DNA from 4 places in the Cupriavidus necator N-1 genome. Region 3 is predicted to be linked to each of the others. Evidence: predicted binding sites of a transcription regulator. Region 3 holds the regulator's gene; each other region holds the start of a gene.
What was found. The regulator sigma-54, encoded in region 3, starts transcription at its own class of promoters, with help from an activator protein. The targets are predictions, from matches to a motif close to TGGCANGNAANCTGCTTT.

Region 1 (2,201 bases), on a different replicon from region 3:
TCCAGCGCGACAATGCCGCTGCGCTGGCGCACGCGATGGGGCCGGCCGTGTTCGAGCCGCTGCCAGCCGGCCACCGGCACGGTGCACATCAGGCCGGGTGCGATCGGCGCGCACAGGTCGAATTCGCCTTCGCCGGGGGCGGCCAGCTCGATCGCGAGGCCGCCCTCTTCGCGCCGGCCCACCGGCTCCAGCAGCCCGGCGATGGATGACAGGCCGATGGCCTCGGGGTCGGCAAAGGACACGTAGACGGCGGCAAGCGTGTCGGTCTTCCACAAGGCGCGCGCGCCGATGAAGTGCTCGTGCGAGATCACCGCATCCACCAGCGCAATATCGCGGCGAAAGCCGCCGTTGCCGTCGCGGATGACGATGTCGAGCCGCTTGTTCGACGCCAGCGCCTGCGCAGGGGGAATGCGGCCCGTGGCATAGAGGCCGGTGGCCAGCCCGATGATGGTGGGTTCGCGCATTTCGGGGTAGGCATTGTTGGTGCCGGTCGACAGGCCCGCGATCGGCACCGCGCCGCACTCGCGCACCACCGCGCGGTGGGTGCCGTCGCCGCCCAGCACGATGATGGCGGCCACGCCCGCATCGGCCATGCAGCGCGCGGCGCGCAGGGTGTCGTCAACGCGCGCGGTGACCGGCATGTCAAGGTAGTCGACCGCGGGTAGCCCCGAGTCCGGCCCCTGCCGGCGTGCCAGGTGCCGCGCCAGCATGACGCGCAGGCCTTCGCGGTCGGGCATCATCAGCACGCGCTCCACGCCGCAGGACGCCAGCGCGGCCAGCAGGCGCAGCACGATATTGACGCGGTCGGCCAGCTGCAGGCTGTTGGCGTTGGCGATCACGCGGCGGATATCGCGCGCGGAAATCGGGTTGGCGATGATGCCGACCACTGGCGCGATCTGCGCGCTGGCGCCTGCTGCGTGCCCCATTGCCTGTCTCCTGTTGTCGTTGTCTTGCCAAGCGTATTTGCAATGGCCGTGCCAGTGCGCGCAGGCAGTGAAAACCGGGGAAACAGGGGTATCAGCGGGGTCGGATCCGAGGGATTACCCCGAGGCGGAAGGGCAAAAGCGACGCTGCGCTGTGACAGGTGTCACAGCGCAGGTGTACAGGGGATGGACAACCGTATCGCAGGGATGGCGCGCGTGCGCCGTGCTGCCTGCCGGCTTATGCGTCGGTGGGCTCTGGGCCGCCGTCGCGCCGGTTGGGCGACTGGATGCCGTAGCGCTCCATGCGGCGGTACAGCGTCATGCGGCTGACGCCGATCTGCCGCGCGACCGCGCTCAGGTTCCAGCCGGAGGCGCGCAGGTATTGCATCAGCAGCATGCCTTCCGGCGGCAACTGGTGCGGATCGAACGGCGCGGCAGCGGGTGACTGGGCGGGCCCTGGCTGCGGCAGGGCGGCGGACGGAGCGGGTCCCGCCAGGCTGTCAGGCAGGTCCGGCACATCGATATAGCCGTCGGCGCAGACCGCGCGCGCGTACTCCAGCACGTTGCGCAGTTCGCGCAGGTTGCCGGGCCAGCGGTGGCGGTGCAGCCGCTCGCGTGCCGCGGGCGACAGCGTGATCTCGCCGCCTTCTGCGCCCCCTTCCTGCAGCAGCTTGCGGACCAGCCAGTCCAGGTCGGTGCGCGCACGCAGCGGCGGCAGCGTAAAGCGCGCGCCGTTGAGGCGGTAGTACAGGTCCTCGCGGAAGCGCCCGTCGGCCACCAGTTGCTCCAGGCTGTGGTGCGTGGCGGAGATGACCCGCAGCCGCACCGGCACCGGCCGCGCGGCGCCGACAGGCAGCACTTCGCCCTCGGCCAGCACGCGCAGCAGCCGCGACTGCAGCTCGCGCGGCATGTCGCCGATCTCGTCCAGGAACAGCGTGCCGCCGTCGGCCTCCTGGATCAGGCCGCGCTTGCCGCGCGGGCCTGCGCCGGAGAAGCTGTTGGGCAGGTGGCCGAACAATTCGCTTTCAATCAAGGTTTCAGGGATCGCCGCGCAGTTCACCGCTACGAACGGCCCGCCGCGGCGCGCGCTGGCAAGATGCAGCGCCTTGGCCAGGAACTCCTTGCCGCTGCCGGTCTCGCCGTGGATCAGCAGGTTGATGGGCGAATCGACCAGGCGCGCCGCGCGCTGCAACTGCTGCTGCAGCGCGGCATCGCCGCCGGTCAGTGCTGCCAGCGCAGCCGGCATCTCCACCTGCGTTTCGGCGGGCGGCGCCTGCC
Region 2 (2,201 bases), 650 kb from region 3:
CCGGCTTGTACAGGTGGTGGTTCTCGCCCATGGTCAGGGTGAAGCCGTCCGGTGCCTTGAAGGTCTGGCCGTACATGGCGGCGCGCACCTTGTCGGTGTCGGTGGTGCCGGCCTTCTTCACGGCCTGCGCCCACATGTGAATGCCGACGTAGGTGGCTTCCATCGGATCGTTGGTCACGCGTTTGTCGCCGCCGGGCAGATTGTTGGCCTTGACCCATGCCGCCCACTGCTTGCGGAAGGCATCGTTCTCGGGGTTCTTGACCGACATGAAGTAGTTCCATGCGGCCAGGTGGCCCACCAGCGGCTTGGTATCGATGCCGCGCAGTTCCTCTTCACCCACCGAGAACGCCACCACCGGCACGTCCTTGGCCTTCAGCCCGGCGTTGCCCAGCTCCTTGTAGAACGGCACGTTGGAGTCGCCGTTGATAGTGGAGATCACCGCGGTCTTGCCGCCCTGCGAGAACTTCTTGATATTGGCGACGATGGTCTGGTAGTCGCTGTGGCCGAACGGGGTGTAGACCTCTTCGATGTCCTTGTCGGCCACGCCCTTGCTCTTCAGGAAGGCGCGCAGGATCTTGTTGGTGGTGCGCGGGTAGACGTAGTCCGTGCCCAGCAGGTAGAAGCGCTTGGCGCCGCCGCCTTCCTTACTCATCAGGTATTCCACCGCCGGGATCGCCTGCTGGTTGGGCGCTGCACCGGTGTAGAAGACGTTCTTCGACATCTCTTCGCCTTCATACTGCACCGGGTAGAACAGCAGCGAGTTCAGTTCCTCATAGACCGGGAGCACCGACTTGCGCGACACCGAGGTCCAGCAGCCGAAGGTCACTGCGACCTTGTCCTTGGTGATCAGCTGGCGCGCCTTTTCCGCGAACAGCGGCCAGTTCGAGGCCGGGTCCACCACCACCGGCTCCAGCTTGCGTCCCAGCACGCCGCCGCTCTTGTTGATCTCATCAATGGTCATCAGGGCCACGTCCTTCAGCGACGTCTCCGAAATGGCCATGGTGCCGGACAGCGAATGCAGGATGCCGACCTTGATCGGCTCCTTGGACTGCGCCAGCGCCAGCGGGCTGGTACCGATCATCGCCGCGGCGGCTATCGCCGACAGCTTCAGCATGTCACGTCGTTGCATTTTGCAGCTCCCGTTTATGGTGTTGGTCAGGGACTACGCTCCCCGGGTGATGCTTCTGCAACTAGCGTGCCATGGAGGCAAACGGCCTGATACCCACCGCGCCGGCGGCAGACGGCCTGCTGGCGCGGCGCGCAGGCGCTACCGCTGCCGGCGATCGCGTATCCGCACCAGGGCAGTGCGGGCGGCGCGCGCACCACTCCCGTGCATCGGTGCAATTCCGTGCGGGCGGCATGCGAAAGGCGCCAGGCGCTGCGCGCCCCGCACCAGGGCCGGGCACCATGCCCCAAGGCTGGCATGGGCAAAAAAAAGGGCCCCTTCCGGGGCCCCGCTTTCGATGCCAGGACGCTGGGTCCTTACATCACCATCATGTTGGCGTTCAGGTTGTGCATGATCCACAGCGAACCCGCCACCACGATCACCAGGATCAGCGCGGTGAACAGCAGCGCGATCACGTTGCTGCGCTGCTCAGACGACGTGTCCAGGTGCAGGAAGTACTTCAGGTGGACCAGCATCTGGACCACGGCCATGCCGAGGATGATCCAGAGGATGGTGCCCTTGTCCATGCTGCCGTCCATCACAAGCTTAAACGGGATCACGGTCAGGATCACGGCCAGGATGAAGCCGATCGCGTACGACTTGAAGCTGGCGTGGGTGTCGTGGCCCGCGTGCGAATCGTGCGAGTCGTGGGCGCCGTGCGCCGCCGGTGCGTTGTGTTGTGCCATCACAGATGTCCCATCAGGTAGACCACGGTAAACACGCCGATCCAGACCACGTCCAGGAAGTGCCAGAACAGCGACAGGCAGGTCAGGCGCTTGGTCAGGGTCGGGGTGATGCCCTTCTTCGACAGTTGCCACATCAGCACGATCATCCACAGCATGCCGCTGGCAACGTGCAGGCCGTGGGTGCCGACCAGGGTGAAGAATGACGACAGGAACGCGCTGCGGCCCGGGCCGGCACCTTCGGCGATCAGGTGATGGAACTCGTTGATTTCCATCGCCATGAAGGCCAGGCCCAGCAGGAACGTGACGCCGAGCCACACCTGCACGCGGCTCAGGCTGCGGTTCTGCAGCGA
Region 3 (2,201 bases):
TTTCCACGTACTCACGCAGAGGGGGCGTGATGTCCAGGTGGTGTCCACTGATCTTGAAGTTCATAGCGCTTCTCCTTCTGAAAGAGCCTCACCAGGCAGGCGGTGGGCTCGGCTACAAAGACTTGCGGAGATTGACTGCGGGGATCTTCAGGGCTTCGCGATACTTGGCAACAGTGCGGCGCGCAACAACAAAGCCTTGCTCACCCAGCAGTTCGGCAATGCGACTGTCGGAAAGGGGATTCCTCGGGTCTTCGGCTCCTATCAGTTGCTTGATCAAGGCGCGGATGGCCGTTGATGAAGCCGCGCCACCGGTTTCGGTGGACACGTGGCTGCCGAAGAAGTACTTCAGTTCGAAAGTACCCATCGGCGTTGCCATGTATTTATTGGTCGTCACCCGGGAGATGGTTGACTCGTGTAAACCCAGTGTATCGGCAATCTCCCGCAAAACCAAGGGGCGCATGGCGATTTCGCCGTGACTGAAAAAGTTCTTTTGACGCTCGACAATGGCCTGCGAGACACGCAGGATTGTGTCGAACCTTTGCTGGATGTTCTTGATCAGCCAGCGCGCCTCTTGCAGCTTTTGCTGCAGTCCGGCCGTGCCGGACTCACCCTTCGCGCCACGCAGGATTTGGGCATACATATCGTTGATGCGCAGCCTCGGCATCACATCCGGATTGAGCTGCGCGATCCAGCCGCCGCCACCCTTGCGCACGAACACGTCCGGCACCACGAAATCCGCTTCCGGGCGGCTGTACGCATGGCCGGGGTAGGGCGCCAGCGAGCGGATCAGTTCGTGTGCGGACTTCAGTGCCACTTCATCTACCTGCAGCGCCTTCTTCAGCCGCGTGTAGTCGCGTACTGCGAGCAACTCCAGGTGATTGCTAACGATGTTCAGCGCCAGTTCGCGTTGCGGGTGCGTCAGGCGTCGCAACTGCAGGGCCAGGCACTCGGCGGCGTTGCGCGCACCCACGCCGGGCGGGTCGAAACTCTGCAGCAGCGTGAGGATGGCGTGGACTTCGTCGATCTCGAACTCGAGTTCTTCCGGCAACTCCGTGCAGATCTCCTCAAGCGATGCGCTCAGGTAGCCATCGTCGTCGAGCGATTCGATCAGGAAGATGGCCAGGCCTTTGTCGCGCGCCGAGATCTTCAGCGGCGTGAGCTGCTCCATCAGGTACTCGCGCAGCGTGGGCTCGGCCTCGCGCAGCTGCATCGGCGTTTTTTCATCCTCGTCGCCCTGGGGGCGGCGGGCAAAGTCGTCCAGGCTCCAGTCGCCGCTGCCGTAGTCGTCGCCGTTGCCGCTGTCGCCATAGCTGTCGTCGTCACCCGCGCCGTCGGCGCGAGCCTCGCCATTGCCCTGGGGCTCAGCCGGGGCGGGCGCCGGTGCGCTCTGCAGGTTGACCGAGCCGTCGGCCGCCACGCGCAGCGGGCTTTCGATCCAGTCGTTCTCGCGCTCGAGCAGCGGGTTTTCCGTCAGCGCCTGTTCGACCTCTTGCTGCAGTTCCAGCGTGGAGAGCTGCAGCAGCCGGATCGACTGCTGCAGTTGCGGGGTCAGGGCCAGATGCTGGGAAAGACGGAGCTGTAGCGACGGTTTCATGCGAGCTATTCTATGCGCATCTTTCCGTTGTTGGAACGGAAATTGCTATCGCTTATGCGGTCCGATCGCCGCTGGCTGTGGGAGGGCCCACGCGCACCCGCGAAGAGGCCTGCCGCTCGCGGGCAGGCCGTTAAGTCACATGCGGAAGTTCTCGCCCAGGTAGACGCGCCGCACTGCATCATTGGCGATGATTTCCTCGGGCTGGCCCGCGGCCAGCACCGTGCCTTCGCTGATGATGTAGGCGTGGTCGCAGATGCCGAGCGTCTCGCGCACGTTGTGGTCGGTGATCAGCACGCCGATATTGCGTGCCTTGAGGAAACTGACGATGCGTTGGATCTCGCCCACGGCGATCGGGTCCACGCCGGCGAAGGGTTCGTCCAGCAGGATGAAGCGCGGCGACGACGCCAGCGCGCGCGCGATTTCCACACGGCGGCGCTCGCCGCCCGACAGCGACAGCGCCGGGTTGTTGCGCAGGTGCGCGATCTGCAGGTCGTCGAGCAGCGAATCCAGGCGGCGCTCGATCTCGGTCTTGGGCAGCGGCTTGCCGTTGCTCACCTGAAGCTCCAGCACCGCGCGGATGTTCTCTTCGACGTTGAGCTTGCGGAAC
Region 4 (2,201 bases), on a different replicon from region 3:
GCTTCGTGATCGCGTCACAAACGGCCGGCGGGCTTTGACAAGCCCACCGGTGTTCTCCCTCGGCAGCGACAATCACTCGCTGCCTCAATACCCCTTGAAATTCGCATTCACCCGCTGCCGCAGGTAATCCCCCGCGCTGATCGGCGGATACTTGCCGCCGGGCCCTTCGATCATCGCACTGCGGTTGGCCTGGCAGAAGAACGCCATGCTGTAGCGCGGACCCATGTATTCATCCGGCGCGGGATTGCGCACGCGGTGGAAGTTCGACGGCAGCCGGTCGTCGCTCCAGCGCATCAGCATGTCGCCGATATTGCAGGTGATGACTTCCTCGTCCGGCTCGATCGGGGTCCATGCCTGCGCCTCCATCTCCTTGCCGGGGCAGACCTGCAGGCCGCCCTGGCCGGGGCGCTGGAACAGCAGCGTCAGGCAATCGAAATCCGTATGCGCGCCAGCGCGCCAGAGGTCCAGCTTGTCGCGCAGTTCGGGCGGGATCGCGTAGTAGTGCAGCAGCCGCAGCGTACTTTGGTAGTCCGGCGCCCGCGGATCGTGCGCCTGCGTGAAGAAGTCGCTGGCAAAGCCGAGCTTGCCGGCAAAGCACGACAGCACCTTCATGCCCACCTCCCAGCATTGCGCCTCGAAGGCAAGCATGGTGGCGCGGAAGCCTTCCAGTTCGTCATCGCCGGGCCACAGCCCGGCCATATGCGGGCGCGTGATCTGGTAGGACTCCTTCTGGTCCGGGGTGCCGGTCGAGGGGCGCACCTGCGCGCGGCTTTCCCAGCCGGCGTTGTTGGCCTTCTGCAGCGGGTATTGCGCCTTGACGGCGTCGGACAGCGCGAAGAAGTGCTCGGTCATGGCGAAGGCTTCGCGCACCCTGGCCAGGTCGATGCCGTGGTTGGCGATCTGGAAGAAGCCGACGTCGACCGATGCCTTCCACAGTTCATCGGCGATTTGCGCCTTGCGCCGCGCGTAGTCGGACAGGTCGATGCGGCGGATCTCGCGCTGGCGGGTTTCCGAACCGAACGCGCCCATGCGCGATTCGCGGTGGAGTTCGGCCAGGGCGTAGGCGGTGTCTGGTTGGCTCATGGTGTTCCTTGTGCAATGCGGGTCAGGGATTGGCCCCTCGCCGGCACAGGCAGACCACCCATGGCAACGCACGCCGGGACAACGCGCTCCTGAGGTCGCCTGTGCCAGCCTGCGCGATGGCGAGGGGCACGGACTTCAAGAGCAATTCCCGGCCATCCGGCGTGCGTCTGCGACGCGCCGCGGGGATGGTGAACGCTTCTACTCTTGCTTGAGGTTATGCAGGTTCCGGGCCAGGGGTTTTGCACCGGGATCGCAGCATTGCGCCGGGGATTGCGCTGTGATGGCGCATGCCGGGCAACGGCTTGGTGCATGGCGCCGCGCAGCGCCCGGCACGGATCCTGCTGAAACCGCTACGGAGTAGAAGCGTTCAGCGGCACGCCGCCCGGAAATTGCTCCCGATGATGTGCACGGTCCCCGCGCATGCCCTGGCCGCATGCCGGCGCGGCGTGGTGCCGGTGTCTCGGGAGGCCACGCTCTCCTTCTGCACCCGCGCCAGCCGCCCGCGCACGCATCGTCCAGTGACATTCGTTCCGGAGAAAGACATGCGTCGCCGTTCCTTCCTGCGCGCCACTGGCGCCACCGCCCTGCTTGCCGCCGCCCCGTTCGCGGTGCCCCATGTCCGCGCGGCGGGCTCGCTGCAGAAGTTCAAGTTCAATCTCGGCTGGAAGGTGGAAGCCTCGGGCGCGGGGTTCCTGCTGGCGCACCAGCGCGGCTACTACAAGGACGCCGGGCTCGACGTCACCATCGATACTGGCAACGGCTCGGCTTCGGCCATCAGCCTGGTCGCGGGCGGCGCCTATGACTGCGCCTCGGCCGACCTGGCGGCGATGATCGAATTCAACACCACCAACCCGTCCGCCGCGCTCAAGGCGGTGGCCATCCAGTACGACCTGAATCCGAACGCGATCCTGGTGCGCAAGGGCAGCGGCATCGTCAGGCCCGCGGACCTGGCCGGCAAGTCCATCCTGGGCCAGCCGTTCAATGCCTCGCGCAAGCTGTTCCCTGTCTTCGCCAGGGCGCAGGGCTTCGACCCCGGCGGCGTGAAGTGGGAGAGCGTCACGCCCGATATCGGCGACACGCGCTTCGTCAAGGGCGACTTCGATGCCGCCGCCTATTTT

Region 1: CNE_RS18745 (ATP-NAD kinase family protein) is a predicted target of sigma-54. The motif match lies at 963-980, and genes of this name have one in related genera.
Region 2: urtA (urea ABC transporter substrate-binding protein) is a predicted target of sigma-54. The motif match lies at 1,184-1,201, and genes of this name have one in related genera.
Region 4: CNE_RS23330 (isopenicillin N synthase family dioxygenase) is a predicted target of sigma-54. The motif match lies at 1,299-1,316, and genes of this name have one in related genera.

Annotation. Positions count from the first base shown of each region.
Region 1 is NC_015723.1:147,110-149,310, reverse strand. Features, by position in the region: gene CNE_RS18745 (ATP-NAD kinase family protein) at 1-926, opposite strand, end outside; gene CNE_RS18740 (sigma-54-dependent Fis family transcriptional regulator) at 1,162-2,201, opposite strand, start outside.
Region 2 is NC_015726.1:1,041,648-1,043,848, reverse strand. Features, by position in the region: gene urtA (urea ABC transporter substrate-binding protein) at 1-1,129, opposite strand, end outside; gene cyoD (cytochrome o ubiquinol oxidase subunit IV) at 1,483-1,851, opposite strand; gene cyoC (cytochrome o ubiquinol oxidase subunit III) at 1,851-2,201, opposite strand, start outside.
Region 3 is NC_015726.1:396,617-398,817, forward strand. Features, by position in the region: gene hpf (ribosome hibernation-promoting factor, HPF/YfiA family) at 1-64, opposite strand, end outside; gene CNE_RS01980 (RNA polymerase factor sigma-54) at 113-1,594, opposite strand; gene lptB (LPS export ABC transporter ATP-binding protein) at 1,730-2,201, opposite strand, start outside.
Region 4 is NC_015723.1:1,140,925-1,143,125, reverse strand. Features, by position in the region: gene CNE_RS23335 (superoxide dismutase family protein) at 1-9, shown strand, start outside; gene CNE_RS23330 (isopenicillin N synthase family dioxygenase) at 85-1,083, opposite strand; gene CNE_RS23325 (ABC transporter substrate-binding protein) at 1,626-2,201, shown strand, end outside.